3 regions of the Pseudoalteromonas sp. NCCP-2140 genome follow, and region 1 is predicted to be linked to each of the others. Evidence: predicted binding sites of a transcription regulator. Region 1 holds the regulator's gene; each other region holds the start of a gene.
What was found. Region 1 encodes sigma-54, which starts transcription at its own class of promoters, with help from an activator protein. Its sites were predicted from a motif close to GTTGGCACGNNNNTNGNNT; they were not measured.
Positions count from the first base shown of each region.

Region 2: a site for sigma-54 is predicted at 1,454-1,472, ahead of dps (DNA starvation/stationary phase protection protein Dps). Genes of this name have one in related genera too.
Region 3: a site for sigma-54 is predicted at 2,589-2,607, ahead of NFU46_RS04730 (flagellar basal body rod protein FlgF). Genes of this name have one in related genera too.

Region 1 is NZ_BRCZ01000003.1:471,948-477,675, reverse strand. Features, by position in the region: gene NFU46_RS08830 (HPr family phosphocarrier protein) at 1-225, opposite strand, end outside; gene rapZ (RNase adapter RapZ) at 239-1,084, opposite strand; gene ptsN (PTS IIA-like nitrogen regulatory protein PtsN) at 1,085-1,537, opposite strand; gene hpf (ribosome hibernation promoting factor) at 1,541-1,828, opposite strand; gene NFU46_RS08810 (RNA polymerase factor sigma-54) at 1,856-3,352, opposite strand; gene lptB (LPS export ABC transporter ATP-binding protein) at 3,460-4,185, opposite strand; gene lptA (lipopolysaccharide transport periplasmic protein LptA) at 4,182-4,703, opposite strand; gene lptC (LPS export ABC transporter periplasmic protein LptC) at 4,693-5,247, opposite strand; gene kdsC (3-deoxy-manno-octulosonate-8-phosphatase KdsC) at 5,244-5,728, opposite strand, start outside.
Region 2 is NZ_BRCZ01000006.1:43,178-48,905, reverse strand. Features, by position in the region: gene NFU46_RS13235 (substrate-binding domain-containing protein) at 1-815, shown strand, start outside; gene NFU46_RS13230 (HPP family protein) at 895-1,314, shown strand; gene dps (DNA starvation/stationary phase protection protein Dps) at 1,539-2,057, shown strand; gene corA (magnesium/cobalt transporter CorA) at 2,119-3,075, opposite strand; gene NFU46_RS13215 (serine hydrolase) at 3,197-4,426, opposite strand; gene NFU46_RS13210 (hypothetical protein) at 4,455-5,069, opposite strand; gene NFU46_RS13205 (helix-turn-helix transcriptional regulator) at 5,101-5,313, opposite strand; gene NFU46_RS13200 (hypothetical protein) at 5,481-5,728, opposite strand, start outside.
Region 3 is NZ_BRCZ01000002.1:173,042-178,769, forward strand. Features, by position in the region: gene flgC (flagellar basal body rod protein FlgC) at 1-383, shown strand, start outside; gene NFU46_RS04720 (flagellar hook assembly protein FlgD) at 397-1,077, shown strand; gene flgE (flagellar hook protein FlgE) at 1,129-2,481, shown strand; gene NFU46_RS04730 (flagellar basal body rod protein FlgF) at 2,642-3,406, shown strand; gene flgG (flagellar basal-body rod protein FlgG) at 3,428-4,216, shown strand; gene flgH (flagellar basal body L-ring protein FlgH) at 4,232-4,915, shown strand; gene NFU46_RS04745 (flagellar basal body P-ring protein FlgI) at 4,928-5,728, shown strand, end outside.

The sequences.
Region 1 (5,728 bases):
TAATGCAGCATCGGCGTCAGGGCCTTCGCACACAACGCGAACTTCTTTACCCTGACTACTTTCAAGTAGCATTAATGCTAACACGCTGTCGCCTTCAGCTTCTTTATCATCTTGATAAAGCGTAATTTTGGCATCAAATTGCAGCGCTAATTGCGCTAAAACAGTAGCAGCACGAGCATGTAAGCCAAGTTTGTTTTGAATTAAAAAGGTATCTTCAGCGTGCATTGTTGGTGCCTAATTAAATGTCTTGTTCGCGGTGGCGAATTTTTACATTAGCATGGCTTTTGGCAAAGCTCTCACCAATTGTTTGCGCTAAGTAAACAGAGCGATGCTGGCCGCCGGTACAACCAATAGCAATGGTCAGGTAACTGCGGTTATTACGCTCTAAATGTGGCAACCAAGTTTGCACAAAGGTTTGTATTTGCCACGTGAACTTTTGCACTATGCTGTGGCTAGCTAGGTAATCTTTTACTGGTTGATCAAGGCCTGTTAGTGGCTTTAAATCAGGTTCCCAGTGTGGGTTAGGTAAAAAGCGTGCATCAAAAACGTAGTCAGCTTCTTTTGGAATACCATGCTTAAAGCCAAACGACATAAAAGTAATAATCAGCTTTTTATCTTTTTTACCTAAAATCTTTTCGCGAATTGATTCTGCTAACTGATGAACACTCAGATCAGTGGTATCAATCATAAAGTCAGCGCGAGTGATCAACACATCAAGCAGGATTTTTTCTTGTTTAATGGCCAGATCAAGCGGCAAAGAATCAATAGATAGTGGATGCAAGCGGCGTGTTTCTGAAAAGCGCTTGATCAGAGTTTGGTCATCACTGTCTAAATAGAATAGTGTTGGGTTTGCGAAACCTGGCAGGTACTCAAGAATATCATTAAATTCTTGCTGCTCTTTCGGTAAGTTACGCACGTCGATGCTGACCGCTATTTTATCGTAGTTATCAGACACACTACGTACGAGCGAAGGCAGTAAATTAACCGGAATATTATCAACGCAATAATAGCCCAAGTCTTCAAGTACTCGTAAAGCGACCGATTTACCTGAGCCTGAGCGACCGCTGATAATTATTAATTCCATTTATGCCTCTGCTGATATGACCTGAAACAGTTGCTGATCGGTAGTAGCACTACGCAGCTGTTTACAAAATTCTTTATCTTTAAGTCTATCAGCAATTGTTGATAAGGTCTTTAGGTGAAGCTGACAGTCACCATCTGGTACGATGAGTGCCACAAAAATATCAACTGGACGATTATCAATTGCATCAAAATTAATAGGGGATTCACTCACTATCACAAATGCATGAGGCTCATCTGCGCCGCTCATTCGGCCATGTGGAATAGCAATACCTCGGCCAATGCCGGTGCTACCTAGTTTTTCTCGGTTGAGTAAAGCATCTAGGATATCTTGTTGCGATAAATGAGGAAGCTGCTGGTGGGCCAGTTCGCTGATATATTCAAGAATTCTTTTTTTGCTATTAAAAAGGACCGCAGCTTTGCTGCAGTCCTGGTTAGTAAGTGAACTTAGTTTCATAATTTAATGTCGAGCTAATTTCTCTTTGTGTTTAATGACTTGGCGATCAAGTTTATCGATCAGTGAGTCAATGGCTGCGTACATATCTTGATGTTCTGTAGAAGCGAACAATTCGCCTCCGTTTACATGTAAAGTTGCTTCTGCTTTTTGGCTTAATTTTTCTACATCTAGAATGACATGAACATTATTAATATGGTCAAAATGCCTTTCTAGTTTTGCAAACTTGGTGTTTACATAGTCTCTTAATGAATCTGTGATTTCTACATGACGACCAGTTAAATTTAGTTGCATAAGCATTTTTCCTTCTATGTAAAACGTCTAAATCAGACTCTTACGCTGATTAGACGGAGGTATTGCTAGAGACTCACGATATTTTGCAATTGTACGTCTAGCTACTTTAATTCCTTGCTCAGCCAATATATCTGCAATTTTGCTATCACTCAATGGTTTAGCTGAGTTTTCTGCAGCGACTAACTTCTTGATTAAAGCGCGTATTGCTGTAGAAGAACACTCACCACCATTTTCGGTGCTGACATGGCTTGAGAAGAAATATTTCAACTCAAAAATACCCCGTGGGGTATGCATATATTTTTGCGTTGTTACCCGTGAAATCGTCGATTCATGCATTTCGACCATTTCAGCAACATCATTTAGCACCATCGGCTTCATTGCTTCAGGGCCATGCTCAAAGAAAGCTTGTTGTTGTTGAACGATACAGTTGGTCACTTTTAATAGCGTATCGTTACGGCTTTCTAAGCTTTTAATAAACCACTTAGCTTCTTGTAAGTGAGAGCGAATAAATTGGCTGTCGCTACTTGATTTTACAGAGCGAGACATCGCCGCATATTGGCTGTTCACTCTAATCTTTGGCATACAGTCTGGGTTTAACTCGACTACCCAGCGACCTTTTACTTTTTTTACTGATACATCAGGTATGACGTACTCAGACTCTTCGCGCACTATGCTATCCGCAGGCTTAGGATTTAAGCTGTGGATGAGCGTCATCACTTCTTTAAGCTCGTTTTCTTTAAGCTTAGTCTTTTTCATCAAAGTTCGATAGTCGCGACTCGCTAATAATTCGATATGCTCAGATAAAACCATTTTAGTTTCAGCTAAATATGGCGTATTAGCATCGAATTGGCGTAACTGAATGCACAGACATTCTTGTAAACTGCGTGCGCCAATACCCACAGGATCAAATAACTGAATTCTTTTTAAGACCGCTTCGACTTCATCAAGTTCGATTTCTTCTTCATCGTTATTTTGATTAAAGCTTTCGACTATATCTTCACAGCTTACCGTTAAAATACCTGAGTCATCGATAGCTTCTACAATTGCCACAGCAATCGCTTCATCAGTAGGGCTAAATGGCGTGAGCTGTAATTGCCACATTAGGTATTCATGAAGGGTTTCGGTTGATGCTCCCTGATAGATAGATTCATCTTCAGGCATTGGCCCTGACGATGTTGAAGGGGCGGCACTCATGTACTCATCCCACGTGACGTCCATTGCTAAGTCATCGCTTACGGTGTCTTTATTGAGAGCATCACTACTTTCTTGCTCGTACTCGCTAGGTGCTTCTTCGGCAGACGCGCTGACTTGCACATCGTCAGGCTCCGCTTTTTGCTCATTCTTGCCGGTGCTTTCTTCATTGTAATCCGCTTCTTCCACTTCAAGCAGGGGATTACTATCAAGCGCTTCTTGAATTTCTTGCTGGAGATCCAATGTACTGAGCTGCAACAAACGAATCGCTTGTTGCAGTTGTGGAGTCATTGTAAGTTGCTGGCCCATGCGCAGCTGTAATGATTGCCTCATGTATCCCTAACAATCCTTTTTAAGTTATCGATAACTGTATAAACACAGTTATCGATTTATTGTCATTGTTATAAGTCTAGCAGATGCTCTAGTCGCTGGCGTAATGGTTACAGCCTGAATTGCTCGCCTAGATATACATCGCGTACAGTTTGGTCTGCTAATACGTGCTCAGGTGTGCCTGATGCAATTAGCTCCCCATGAGAAACAATGTAGGCTTTTTCACAAACATCAAGGGTTTCTCGAACATTATGGTCAGTAATTAGTACACCGATACCACGATTTTTTAGGTGCTCAATAATTTTCTTTATATCTAACACTGAAATTGGATCAACACCAGCAAAAGGCTCATCTAAAAGGATAAATTTAGGATTAGCGGCTAATGCGCGAGCAATTTCTACACGGCGTCGCTCACCACCTGACAGCGCCATACCTTGGCTGTCACGAATGTGTTGAATACTAAACTCATCGAGTAAGCTATTGAGTGTTTCTTCGCGGGTGGTTTTATTTAGATCTTTACGAGTTTCTAAAATGGCCATCAAGTTTTGGTAAACCGTCAACTTTCGAAAAATTGACGATTCTTGTGGCAGATAGCCAATACCTAAACGCGCACGGCTATGCATTGGTAAAAGGGTGATATCGTTATCATCAATACTGATTTTACCTTTGTCGCTAGGTACTAGGCCTACAATCATATAGAAGGTCGTTGTTTTACCTGCGCCATTTGGACCAAGCAAGCCAACAATACTGCCAGCTTCAACTTCAAGACCGACATTTTTAACCACTTGGCGGCCTTTGTAGCTTTTAGCTAAAAGCTCTGCTTTTAATGTGCTCATGGTTGGCCTTTATTATCTTTTTTATTTTCAACAGGCACTAAAATAGTGTGTACACGATCTGTTGAGTTTTCGTCTTTTTCAGCACTGATCAGCTGCTGTGCCATATCATAGGTAATGCTTTTTGCTGTTACTTTTTGACCTGCTTGAGTAACTTCAGCTTCACCATTTAAGGTTAAGAAGCGTTTTGCAACATCATAACGAACTTCTTCTGCGCTAGCGCTCATTACGGTGCCATCAGCTTGCTTTTCTTCGAAGTAAGCAGGCTTACCTGTGGCAATAATCAACTCTACTGTACCTTCGGTATCACCGCCGTGTGCTTCAAGGCGCTCTGCGGTAATACGACGATTACCATGCACGATCTCTACGTTACCTTCAAATATGCCAACGCCATCTTTTAGTTTACCTACTTGGCGATCTGAGCTAATGCTAATTTGAGCGCCAGTTTGCTCGGCAGCTGCGCCCGAAAAGGCAATCAATAAGCTTGGGATCAGGAGTAATTTCTTCAGTTTATTGGTCATAGTATATGGTTCGTGTATGGTTAGTTAACTCAACAATTTCGGTTTTTAAATCGGCTTTTAAGCCTTTCCCGGTAATCTTTAAATTCGGTCCTGTTAGTGTCACAGGTTGCTTAGAAAACATGGTCATTTTATCAATGTCGACATTAATGTTTTCTGCTTTTATATCTTCAATCATGCCGTTGTGGGTTAAGTTTTTAGCAACTACATCCCCTTCAAAAATCAGCTGATCGTTTTCGTACAATGTGGCTTCTTTGGCTTTTACTTGCCAAACCTGCTGGTCGCCATAAATAGTAAAAATAGGTTGCTCAAAAAAGGTAAACCCTAATTGTTGATACAACTCCATTTTAGCAGCAGCCACTTTATGACTAATTTTGCCTTGCTCGTCATACGCTGTTTGCTTTAACGCCACTGCGGTGTAATCAGGTGTTGCGATGATCTCGTCTTCACTAGTTATTGTGTCTGTTGATTGGTTAAAGTACGGGTACCATAACCACACCATGCAACAAACAAAAACAATACTCAGTAAAATACGGGCTATATTCATGCGCTGGTTCCATCGCTAGTTAACGGCTTACCGTTTTCTAACATCAGTAAATCAGTTAATTCACGCACAGCTCCAAAGCCACCTGGTAATAATGTGGTGTAATGAGCCAGCTTTTTAATCAGTGGGTGTGCGTCGTTTACAGCAATGGCAAACCCTACTTTTTCCATTACTGGTAAGTCTGGACCATCATCACCAATATAGGCAATTTGTTCATCAGTCAGCCCCAGTTTATCTTTTAACTCTTGATAAGCAATCAGCTTATCTTCTTGTCCCTGATAAATGTGCTGAACTGTTAGGCTAGTCATTCGCTGCTGAACTATTTGTGAATGGCGGCCAGTAATCACTGCCACTTCAAAGCCACTATTAATGAGCGCTTTAATACCAAAGCCATCTTTAGTATTAAATGCTTTAAGCTCTTCGCCATCATTACCTAAATAAATTCGGCCATCAGAAAAAACGCCATCTATATCACAGATTAGCA
Region 2 (5,728 bases), on a different contig from region 1:
ACGACGGCCCCAAAGACTTTCAAGATATTCGCACGCAAGTATTAGTGATCACCGACCTAGTTCGCAGAAACAACATTAGTGGTTTATTAATCGCAACCACAGATTCCAATTACCTTGTTGAAAGAGCATTAAAAAAGCTTAAAGATAACAACATTCCTGTGATCACGTTTGACTCTGATCTGCTCGAGAAAGATCAGCAGTACCGTTTAACCTACGTAGGTACCAATAATTTTGATTATGGTGTGGCCTTAGGTAACGAATTAAAAAAATTCACCAACAAAGAAAATAACCAGGTTTGTATTCAATCAGGGCACTCAACAACACCTAATTTAAACAAGCGTATTGAAGGTGTTCGCTATGCGTTATCTGGGCAAAAAGATAAACGTTTAAGCGGTGAAAATGGCTGGAGTGAGTTCGATAGATGCCCTTTATATAGCTTAGGCAAGCGAGAAGTCTCCCTCGGTCAACTCGACAAACTGCTTAACCTTGAAAATCCACCACTATTTTTAGCGGTAGCGGGTTTTGCTCAATTTAACTCTAACTATGCAAACGTGATTGCTAAACATAAACAACGCATTGCCAATCAAGAGGTGGTGATCGTTTCTGCTGATACTGAGCAAATGCAATTAGAAGTATTACAGCAAGGATTATCATCGGCCAATATTGGTCAAAACCCTTTTGAAATGGGCCGACTTTCTGCCGAGTTGATGTATCAATACCTCACTAAAGGTGAACGCCCAGCTAAGTCTCACTATTATTTAGACTTTCACTATTGTCAGCAAAGTAATGCAGGTACTTGCACCGTTAATCACTAAAACTTTGATCTAACTAAAGTGCAATTAACTCGATAAGCGCTAGACTTACCACAACTTGATTAATTGTAAGGATTTAGCCATGACACACCTAGTTAGTGATTTGATGACGCCAGACCCATTCGCCATAAGTGCGCAAAATACCCTTCATGACGCGCATAATCTAATGAAAGAGAAGAATGTTCGCCATATTCCAGTGATCAATGAGCACGGTGGCTTAGTTGGCATGTTAACGCAAAAAATCATGATTGCTCAGGTAATGAATATCATGGCTAATTACAGCGCCAGCGCCCTTGAACGCAAAGAAAAGCAAACTAAAGTAGTTGATATTATGGCTACCGATTTTACTAGTATCTCGCCAGAGCAACCGCTTCACGAAGTTGCTAAGTTTTTTGTTGAAAACCGTCATGGCTGCATGCCTGTGGTTGATAAAGAAAACAACCTAGTGGGAATTCTAACTTCATCTGATTTTGTTCGTTTAGCAGCTGCATTGCTTTCTTAAGTCGTAAATTTGTATCTGCACACTGAATTTTTTACAGAAGGTGTGCAGAGTTTTCATACTCATACCTCCCCACAAACACTCCACCTTAAAATGAAATTAAATTAACCTTTAAAATTCAATTATTTATAAACATTCCATTTTAGGCACAGCGCTTGCTTCTACCTAATCAAGCGCGCTTTTAAACTAAAAGCGAAAGGAATTTTATAGATAATCTCGGAGGAGTAATGAGTAATTCATCATCAAAAATCGCAGAATTTACAGCACCCGGTGTTAAAGACCAAGCTGCAGCTGACACGATTGCTATTCTAGACCAGCGCATGGTCGCTTTAATCGATTTACACCTCACTTTAAAACACATTCATTGGAATGTTGTTGGCCCTAATTTTATTGGTGTACACGAAATGTTAGACCCGCAAGTAAGCGCAGTGCAAGAGATGACTGACACGATTGCAGAGCGTATTGCAACTATGGGCGGCGTACCTGTTGGCACACCACAATCAATTGTAGAACGCCGTACTTGGCAAGATTATTCAATTGGTAAAGGCTTAGTTACTGACCATCTAACAGCCCTTGATAAAGTGTATAACGGAGTCAATAAAGACCACCGTGCAGCTATCGATAAGCTTGGTGAGCTAGACCCAGTTTCTGAAGATATGATCACCGGCCAACTGGCTGATTTAGAACAATTTCAATGGTTTGTTCGTGCACATATCGAATCGTCTACCGGCGAATTGAAAGGTTAAACCCCCCTAGGTCTATCCGAAGACCCCTTGCCCAGCAATTGCTGGGCTTTTTTATGCTTTGTTACAACCAACCTTTATGTTTAAAGAACAAGTATGGTGCAAAGCCAGACAGCAACATAATGCCAATTGCAAACGGGTAACCCCATGCCCATTGCAGTTCAGGCATGCTATTAAAATTCATTCCATAAATACTGGCGACGACGGTCGGCGGTAAAAACACCACAGAGGCAATTGAGAAAGTTTTGATAATTTGGTTTTGTTCGATGTTAATAAAACCCTGAGTCGAGTCCATTAAGAAATTAACCTTATCAAACAAAAATGTACAGTGAGACATGAGGGTATCAATATCAAGCACAATTTCACGTAGTGATTCTCGATCTTCTGTAGGCGCTCCTAGGTGGCGCAGTAAAAACGAGATATTCCGGCGAGTATCCATCAAACATAAACGCACCTTACCGTTATTATCTTCAAGGCGAGAAATTCGGCTAACAGCTTCTTCTAAATCAGAATCATCTTCTTCAAGTACGTAGGCACTGAGTTTTTCTAATTGGTGATGCATGTCTTCAAGCATATCAGCGTGGTTTTCGACTTTTTGGTCAAATAAAGTCACCAAAAGTTGCTTTGGATTATCACACGCAACTTGCCCTTTACGAGCACGCAGTCGTAATAGACGAAAATCGGCTAGTTCATCATCGCGGATTGTCAGCAAGCAGTTGTCTTGTAGCAAACAAGCCACGGTTACCGTATTAAAGCGCCCTTCATTTGGTGACATGAAAAGCGCATGCACATGCAAGCCTTCATGGTCAATAAAACAACGGGAAGAGGCTTCGATTTCTTCAACATCATCAGCACCAGGTAGTGTGATATTAAGCGTGCTTGCCAGCGCTTGTCGTTCTTCTTCGGTTGGATTTATGGTATCAATCCAGTGGGCATTTTTTATGGCGGTTGCAAGAGGCGTATCTGCAGCTGGCTCAGTTTCTGTGATCACACCTTGGTCTATAGAAAAAAATCGTAACATGCGCCCTACCCTGAATAATCAATGTAAAGCAAATACTATAGCTGTTCACGTTAATGAACAATGACAATGCTACTAATTACTGGGTAAAGCAGAAAAATAATTTAAACCTAACATCAATTGCTTATTTCGCTTTTTTGAAACGCACCAAAAGCATACCTATCAAGATGATGCCAAGGCCTATTAAGCAAGGTACAAAAGCACTTTGCAAGGCAACATCAAACGCTAAAAAGTCGGGGTAACCGGTTTGCCAAAGCGTCCATTCATAATCGAGCTTTGATGCAATATGTTCACCGCCGCTGCTAAGTACGATGATTGCATCATTGTTATCTGGGTTGATGCGAAGTGTGCTATTTATTGCTGGCTCATTCGCGCCATCATGGCCAAACACAAAATCTCCCGATGCTGTTGGTACATAAAGCATGGTACCTAGCCCCCAAATTGGTGCGCCTAAGCTAATTGCCAAAGGCGCTCGCATGGTACTGATCATTTGCGGGCTTAACTGCCCTGTTTGAGGTGATGTTAATGCTTGCACTAAAGCGATTAAGTCATGGCTACTTGCCAGTAAGCCTGTTGCCGCTGCCGATGCGTATTGAAAATGCCCCGCAGCTTGACCGCTTTTATCATAAGCAGGTGCGATGTTGTCTAACTCAGTGAGTACATCGTAACTAGCATCAGTCATATTGACTGGCTTAAAGACGTTATCAGCCATCCAAGTTGCAAAGCGTTGATTCGTTTTTTCTTCGACCAGCAGCTCGAGCATCAAATAGCCGCCCCCAGAATACTGAAAATCGCCCACAGGCTTGGTGACTTTAATTTCACGCACACCCGTTGATGATAGCGGCTTGTTTAGCGACGCAAGCACGCTTGGTACGGTTTCATTTAGCTCAATATCAGCAAAGCCTAAACCATCACCAAGCCCCGCAGTATGAGATAACAGATGAGCAAGGCTAACTGATTGATTATCAAACTCTGATTCAGGTAACTGCCAACCCGTCAGTTGCTCATTAATCGCGTGATCTAAACGAATTTGTTGTTGCTCTGCCAGAGTCATCACGCCATAGGCGGTAATAAATTTACTGAGCGATGCCACAGGGAACAAAGTATTTGCGGTTATTTCATCTTTGCTTTTTGAGTAATCTTGAAAAACCACTTGGCCATTTTCAATCAAAACATAAGCGATGCTTGCTTCATTGTTGGCAATCAGCGCCTGACTGTTAGCAATAAATTGCTCAGTATTGCCCGTTTCGGCAATGGGTTTTAAAAACCAACCACTGACACCACCATACACACAGGTAGCAGCCCAAAAAAATGACAAAAATAGCGTTAACAGAATCGTTTTAAACCAGCTCATACCCTATTCCTTGTGTTACAAAGCGTTGTTAAATCACTTCAATTTGCTCAGGCTTTTTGATAAAGAACACCATTAAAATTAATAATGCTGCTGGGAATAAAAACACATTCAAGTAAGCAAAAATCACCGTTAGCTGTAAGATGCACATCAGCAACAGTAGGATAGAAAACACCGTTAGCAACGATGACATTCCATGGCGCTTTGTTAGTAATAACGCGGCTGTGATCAAACCCACTAAGGCATACAAGCCTAAACTTCCAGCCGAGACCACCATGGCAATAATTGAAATACTTTCTACTACATCATTCGATGCTTTATCACCAGCTACGGCAAGATAAACATCACATAACACAGTGGCATGAAAAGCTAATACCAGCACCGCAAGCACACATAACAGTATGCGTACACCTTCAACATCGAACATATCTTTTAGTGCTTTGCGTAAACTCAGGTACACGTAAATTTCAAGTGCACCGATGAGCACGAACACAAGGTCTGAAAAGTTTAAGCTTTGTAAATCAAGCTTAAGCGCCTCTCCTAAGCCATCAAGTGTTTCGCCAAAAACTGAAATCCAGTACATGGGAAAAATCACAGCAAGTAATCCTGCTGCTATGCCGGGTAGTAAATAGTCACGGTTGAGCATATGCCCTCCAAAATCCTGTTGCGTTGTAAAGTTATTCGCTATCGCGTTCGTACACCAAAATATCGCCGGGTTGGCAATTAAGCTCTTCACAAATAGCTTCAAGGGTACTAAAGCGGATCGCTTTCACTTTTCCGTTTTTTAGTAATGATAAATTGGTCATAGAAATATCAATGCGCTGAGATAGCTCTTTCAGCTGCATTTTGTTCTTTGCCAATTCTATATCTAGGTTGATTCGTATTTTCATAGTCTAAAAAGTACACAAAGGATTTATGATTGTCAAACTTTATTTTACGATTATCATAAAATAAAGAATGAAAAACATAATAACTCAGCAAGTAATTAAACCCATATTTTGACCATTTCAGGCATAAAAAAAGCCAGTAAATACTGGCTTTTCGCTCTATTTATAAGTTAGACATTGGCTTGGTAAGCAGGGATAGCTATCGCCGCTACAATACCCAATAAAAATATGCCACCAATGATCAACACGCCCCAAAATGACCATTGTTTTTGTACTCGTTGAAAATGCTCAACGCTATCCCAACGTTTATTTTGCCATGCCATTTCTCGGCCTTTAAAACCCAGATAAATCGACACAATAAAACCAACATAAGGCACTAAGGCCAATAAGCCAATCCAAGTGCTGTTGCCAATTGCCC
Region 3 (5,728 bases), on a different contig from region 1:
AAAATGTTCGCTTAAATACCACAGCCAGTAATATCTCGAATGCGAATACGATTAGCTCCAGCCAAGATCAGACATACCGAGCGCGCCATCCTGTTTTTGCTGCAGAGCTGACTAAAGCGTCATCATCACAAAGCAATCCTCAGGGCTCTTCTGTTGGCGTTAAAGTATTAGGTGTTGTAGAGAGTGATAAACCTCTGCAAATTGAATATAACCCGAACCACCCAAGTGCGGATGAAAATGGTTATATCTACAAACCTAACGTTAATGTTGTAGAAGAAATGGCAAATATGATTTCAGCCTCTCGCTCTTACCAAACAAATGTGCAAGTTGCTGATGCAGCTAAGCAAATGTTAAGTAAAACACTGTTGCTTGGGCAGCGGTAACCGAGGATAAGTTATGAGTAACGACATCAGCAGTGCGTCATCAACGTATTTAGATAATTTACGTTGGCAAGACAATCAAAATAAAACAGAAGAGAAAGATGATACTTTAACGCAAGAAGACTTCTTCTCACTTTTAACACAACAGTTGTCGTTTCAAGACCCAAGCAAGCCTGCAGACAACGATCAAATGATTGCGCAGATGACGAATTTCACTATGGCTGAGGGTATTTCAAACTTAAATGAGAAGTTTGAATCACTCACTGCATCAATGACATCAAATTCTGCGTTACAGGCTTCAACGCTCGTTGGTAAGCAAGCGTTACTTGAGTCTGACACCATTGACTTTGATGGCGAAAATCTAGCTAAAGGGTCGGTGGTTGCAGAAACCGCTGTTGAATCTTTAACGCTAAGAATAACGGATTCATCAGGCCAGTTAGTGCGTACCATTGAATTAGGTTCTCAGTCAGCGGGTGCACTTCGTTTTGAGTGGGATGGTAAAGACAATGATGGCAATGTGCTCCCTGAAGGTGAGTATGACATCAGCGCTGAAGGCTTTGTAAATGGAGACTACAGCAGTATGCCAATGGCGACCTTTAAGAATATTGAAAGTGTCAATATTAATGGTGCAAGCGGCATTATCGTAAATACAAAAGAGGGTGCGGTTAGGCTAACTGATATAGCTGAAATCGCATAAGTAAAAAAGGTTTGGGTTAGCTTAGGCTAAGAGATAGGTTAGAGGTGAGTTATGAGCTTCAATATTGCATTAACAGGCTTAGCAGCCGCGCAAAAAGATTTAGACGTTACAGCAAATAACATTGCTAACGTGAATACTACGGGCTTTAAAGAGTCTCGTGCAGAGTTTGCTGATGTGTACGCATCATCAGTATTTAGTTCTGGTAAAACAAAAAATGGTGATGGTGTAAGAACAACAATGGTGGCACAACAATTCCACCAAGGTTCGTTATCTTTCACAAATAACTCGCTCGATTTAGCGATTACCGGTGAAGGTTACTTCGCAATGGCGAATGACTTAGGCGCGCAAGATTTCACATACACTCGTGCAGGCGCGTTTAAATTAAATAAAGATAACTTTATTGTTGATGCAAGCGGCAATTACTTACAAGGTTTCCCTGTTGATGAAGCAACCGGTGATACAACTTCTGTAAGCTTGAGTACTTCTTCTGCGCTACAAATTCCAGATGCATCAGGTTCACCACGTGCTACGACGAATGTTTATTCGTCATTCAACCTAGATTCGCGTGCATTAAACCCTGCAGTGACACCATTTGATCCAGAAACCAGCGCCTCATATAACAGCTCAACATCAACAACTGTTTATGATTCATTAGGTGAGCCACATATTCTACAGTTCTTTTTTGTGAAAACAGACTCTGCGGTGACTGGTAATGACAATGAATGGGAAGTATATGCCACACTTGATGAAAAGCCGTTTGCAGCGGATGGTACTGAGCAAACTACAACGCCATATACGGCTATCTCGACTTTTCAATTTGACTCAAGTGGTTTACCACAAAGCACGGATGGGAACCCTAATACGGATGCTACATTTAATCCATTAACATTACCGTCTGGTGGTTTATCTGGTTTACTGTCTAATGGTGCGAGTTTCCCAGATGATGTAAACATTAATTGGCGCGATGAAGCTGGTACAACTAATAAAATACCGACTCAGTATGCAAGTAACTTTGAAGTGAAAGCACTTGAGCAAGATGGTGCGACTGTTGGTCGCCTTTCAGGTATCGACATTGGTACTGATGGTAAAATTGTTGCTTCATACAGTAATGGTGATACCTCATTCCTAGGGCAAGTTGCGATGGTTCGTTTTTCGAACTCGCAAGGGTTACAGCAAGTGGGTAATACTGCTTGGAAGAAAAGTTTAACCTCAGGTGAGCCAATTGCTGGTGAACCAGGTTCAGGTACTTTAGGTTCAATTAACTCGTCAGCGCTTGAGCAGTCAAACGTTAACTTAACAAGCGAACTTGTAGACTTAATTAGCGCTCAGCGTAATTTCCAAGCAAATTCACGTGCGCTTGAGGTTAACTCAACACTACAACAAAACATCCTACAGATCCGTTAATTTTAACGGCTTTAAGCCTAATCCGACACGAAGGCTGCTCCCTCTATTGGCAGCCTTTTTTCATGCTAGCAGCCTATTTTTCTTTCCTATTTTAGCGTCAATTTTACTTTGGCACTTTTATTGCATTTCTTAGTTATCGTATTTTTAGTGAGTCAATGTTATGGACAAAATGGTCTACATTGCCATGTCGGGTGCTAAGCAAAGTTTGCGAGGTCTTGAGCTCAAGGCCAACAATCTTGCTAATGCTAACACCACTGGCTTTAAAGCTGATTTTGCACAAGCGCGCTCTATGCAAGCCTTCGGTGAAGGTCTGCCATCTAGGGTGTTTGCAATGCAAGAACGCCCTGGATCTAATATGGAATCGGGTGGTTTTGTTGAAACTGGCCGCGAGCTTGATATCGCGATGAGTGACCGTGGTTGGTTGAGTGTACAAGATGCTTCAGGCAATGAGGCATACACCAAAACTGGCACATTAAACATTACTCCAGATGGCGCATTGATCACTAGCCACGGCCGTCAAGTAATTGGCGAAGGTGGCCCAATCATTTTGCCGTTACCTATCGAGAAAGTTGAGTTTAGTGAAGACGGTGCTATTCAGGTTCGCCCGCAAGGTGCGCCTGCTAACTTTTTAGAAGTGGTTGATCGCTTAAAAGTGATTGAGGCTGATAATACTCAGCTTGAAAAGGGTAACGACGGCTTATTTCGGCCAAAAGAAGACATGTTGGTCAATGATCTTTGTGGTTTTTGTGATATTTCACCAAACGTAAAAGTAATGTCGGGAACGCTTGAAATGTCAAACGTGAACCCAGTACATGAAATGGTCGACATGATCAGCAATCAACGCCAATTTGAATTACAAGTTAAATTGATGAAAACAGCCGAAGAGCTTGATGAGCGTCAAGATCAGCTGTTACGCATTGTTTAAGATGACTGAGAGGGTAGAGTTATGAATCCTGCATTATGGATCAGTAAAACCGGGCTTGACGCCCAGCAAACCGATATTTCGGTGATCTCAAATAATCTCGCAAATGCCAGCACGGTCGGTTACAAAAAAAGCCGCGCCGTATTTGAAGATTTACTATATCAAAACATCAACCAACCAGGTGGTCGTTCATCTCAAGACACTGAAATGCCATCAGGCTTAATGCTTGGTGCCGGTGCCAAAGTGGTTGCTAACCAAAAGAACTTTTCACAAGGTAACATGCTTACCACAGAAAATTCATTGGATTGGATGATCTCAGGTCCTGGTTTTTTTGAAGTGCAATTGCCAGATGGCAACATTGCCTATTCACGTAATGGTCAATTCACAACTGACGAAGATGGTCGTATTGTGACCTCGGGTGCAGGTTTTCCATTACAGCCGGAAATGAACGTACCAGACGATGCACAATCAATTACTGTTTCGCAAGACGGTGAAGTGTCGGTACGTATTTCAGGGCAAGCAGAGAACGTAGTAATCGGTCAGCTAACAATTAGTGACTTTATTAATCCATCAGGTCTTGAGCCAATGGGGCAAAACTTATACACAGAAACCGCGGTGAGTGGCGCGCCTGTGCAAGGTAACCCAGGTATCGATGGTTTAGGTACTGTGGTTCAAGGCTCTCTTGAAACCTCTAACGTGAATGTAACAGAAGAGCTGGTTAACTTGATCGAAACACAACGAATTTATGAAATGAATTCAAAAGTGATTTCAGCGGTTGATGAAATGCTTAGTTACATCAATCAACAGCTTTAATGGGTAGGAGGCAGCATGCGTAATATTATCTTAGTCACATCGGCAGCATTAATGCTGGGTGGTTGTATGACAACGCAAAATCATCATGTGGTTCAGGATGACCCTTACTATGCACCTATGTATCCGGAGCCAACAACTGAGCCAATGGTTCCAACGGGTTCGTTGTTTGATAGTTATTCAGCAGATGACTTGTACTCAGATAAAAAGGCATTGCGCGCTGGCGATATCATCACGGTTAAATTGCAAGAATCAACGCAAGCCACCAAAGCGGCAAAAACCGAAACCGATAAAGAAACGGACGCTAGTTTAGACCCTGTTATTGGCCTTGGCGGTAATCCGGTGAATATTGGTGGTGATAGCATACAGTTTGGTATTGGTTCAGGGGCATCGTTTAAAGGTGATTCAAAGTCTAACCAATCAAATAGTTTATTTGGTGATATTTCTGTCAATGTGATGCGTGTTTTACCTAATGGAAACTTGGTTATTCGCGGTGAAAAATGGCTTACTTTGAATACCGGTGAAGAATTTATTCGCCTTGAAGGCTTAGTTCGTCCTGAAGATGTTCAAGCAGATAACACGGTTACATCAAACCGTATTGCTAATGCGCGAATTCAATACTCAGGTAAAGGGCAAATTCAAGAAACGCAAAGTGCTGGTTGGCTGTCTCGTTTCTTTAGTAGTTCGCTTTTCCCATTTTAGAGGAATAAAGTCATGAATGGGTTTAAATACATCATCGCTCTTTGCTTAATTAGCCTGCAGTTTTCTGCACAGGCTGAGCGAGTCAAAGATGTATCTATGGTTGAGGGCGTGCGCGCAAACCAATTAGTGGGTTATGGTTTGGTTGTCGGTTTGCCTGGCACAGGTGAACAAAGCCGATTTACTCAACAAAGCTTTAAAGCCATGCTGAATGGTTTTGGTATTACCTTACCTGATAGCTTAAAACCTAAAATTAAAAATGTTGCAGCTGTGGCTGTGCATGCAGAATTACCAGCATTTAGAAAACCAGGTCAAACCATTGATATCACGGTTTCGTCTATCGGTAGTGCGGGTAGTTTACGTGGCGGTACTTTATTACAAACCTTCCTAAAAGGGGTTGATGGTAATACCTATGCAATTGCACAAGGCAGCTTAGTTGTAGGAGGTCTAGGCGCTGAAGGGGCAGACGGTAGCCGTGTAATTATTAACACACCCACAGTGGGCCGTATTCCAAACGGTGCCATTGTAGAGCGTGCTATTAAGAGCCCGTTTATGCAAGGTGACTACATTACCTTTAATTTAAATCGCCCAGACTTCACAACGGCAAAACGCTTAGAGCAAACTATTAATGATTTAGTGGGCCCTGATAGCGCTCAGGCAATTGATGCAGCTTCTGTGCGTGTATTAGCACCGCGTGATGCATCTCAACGTGTTGCTTATTTGTCGACACTTGAAAACTTAGAGTTTAAGCCAGCAGACACAGCAGCAAAAATTATTGTGAACTCGCGCACAGGCACAATAGTGATTGGCAAAAAC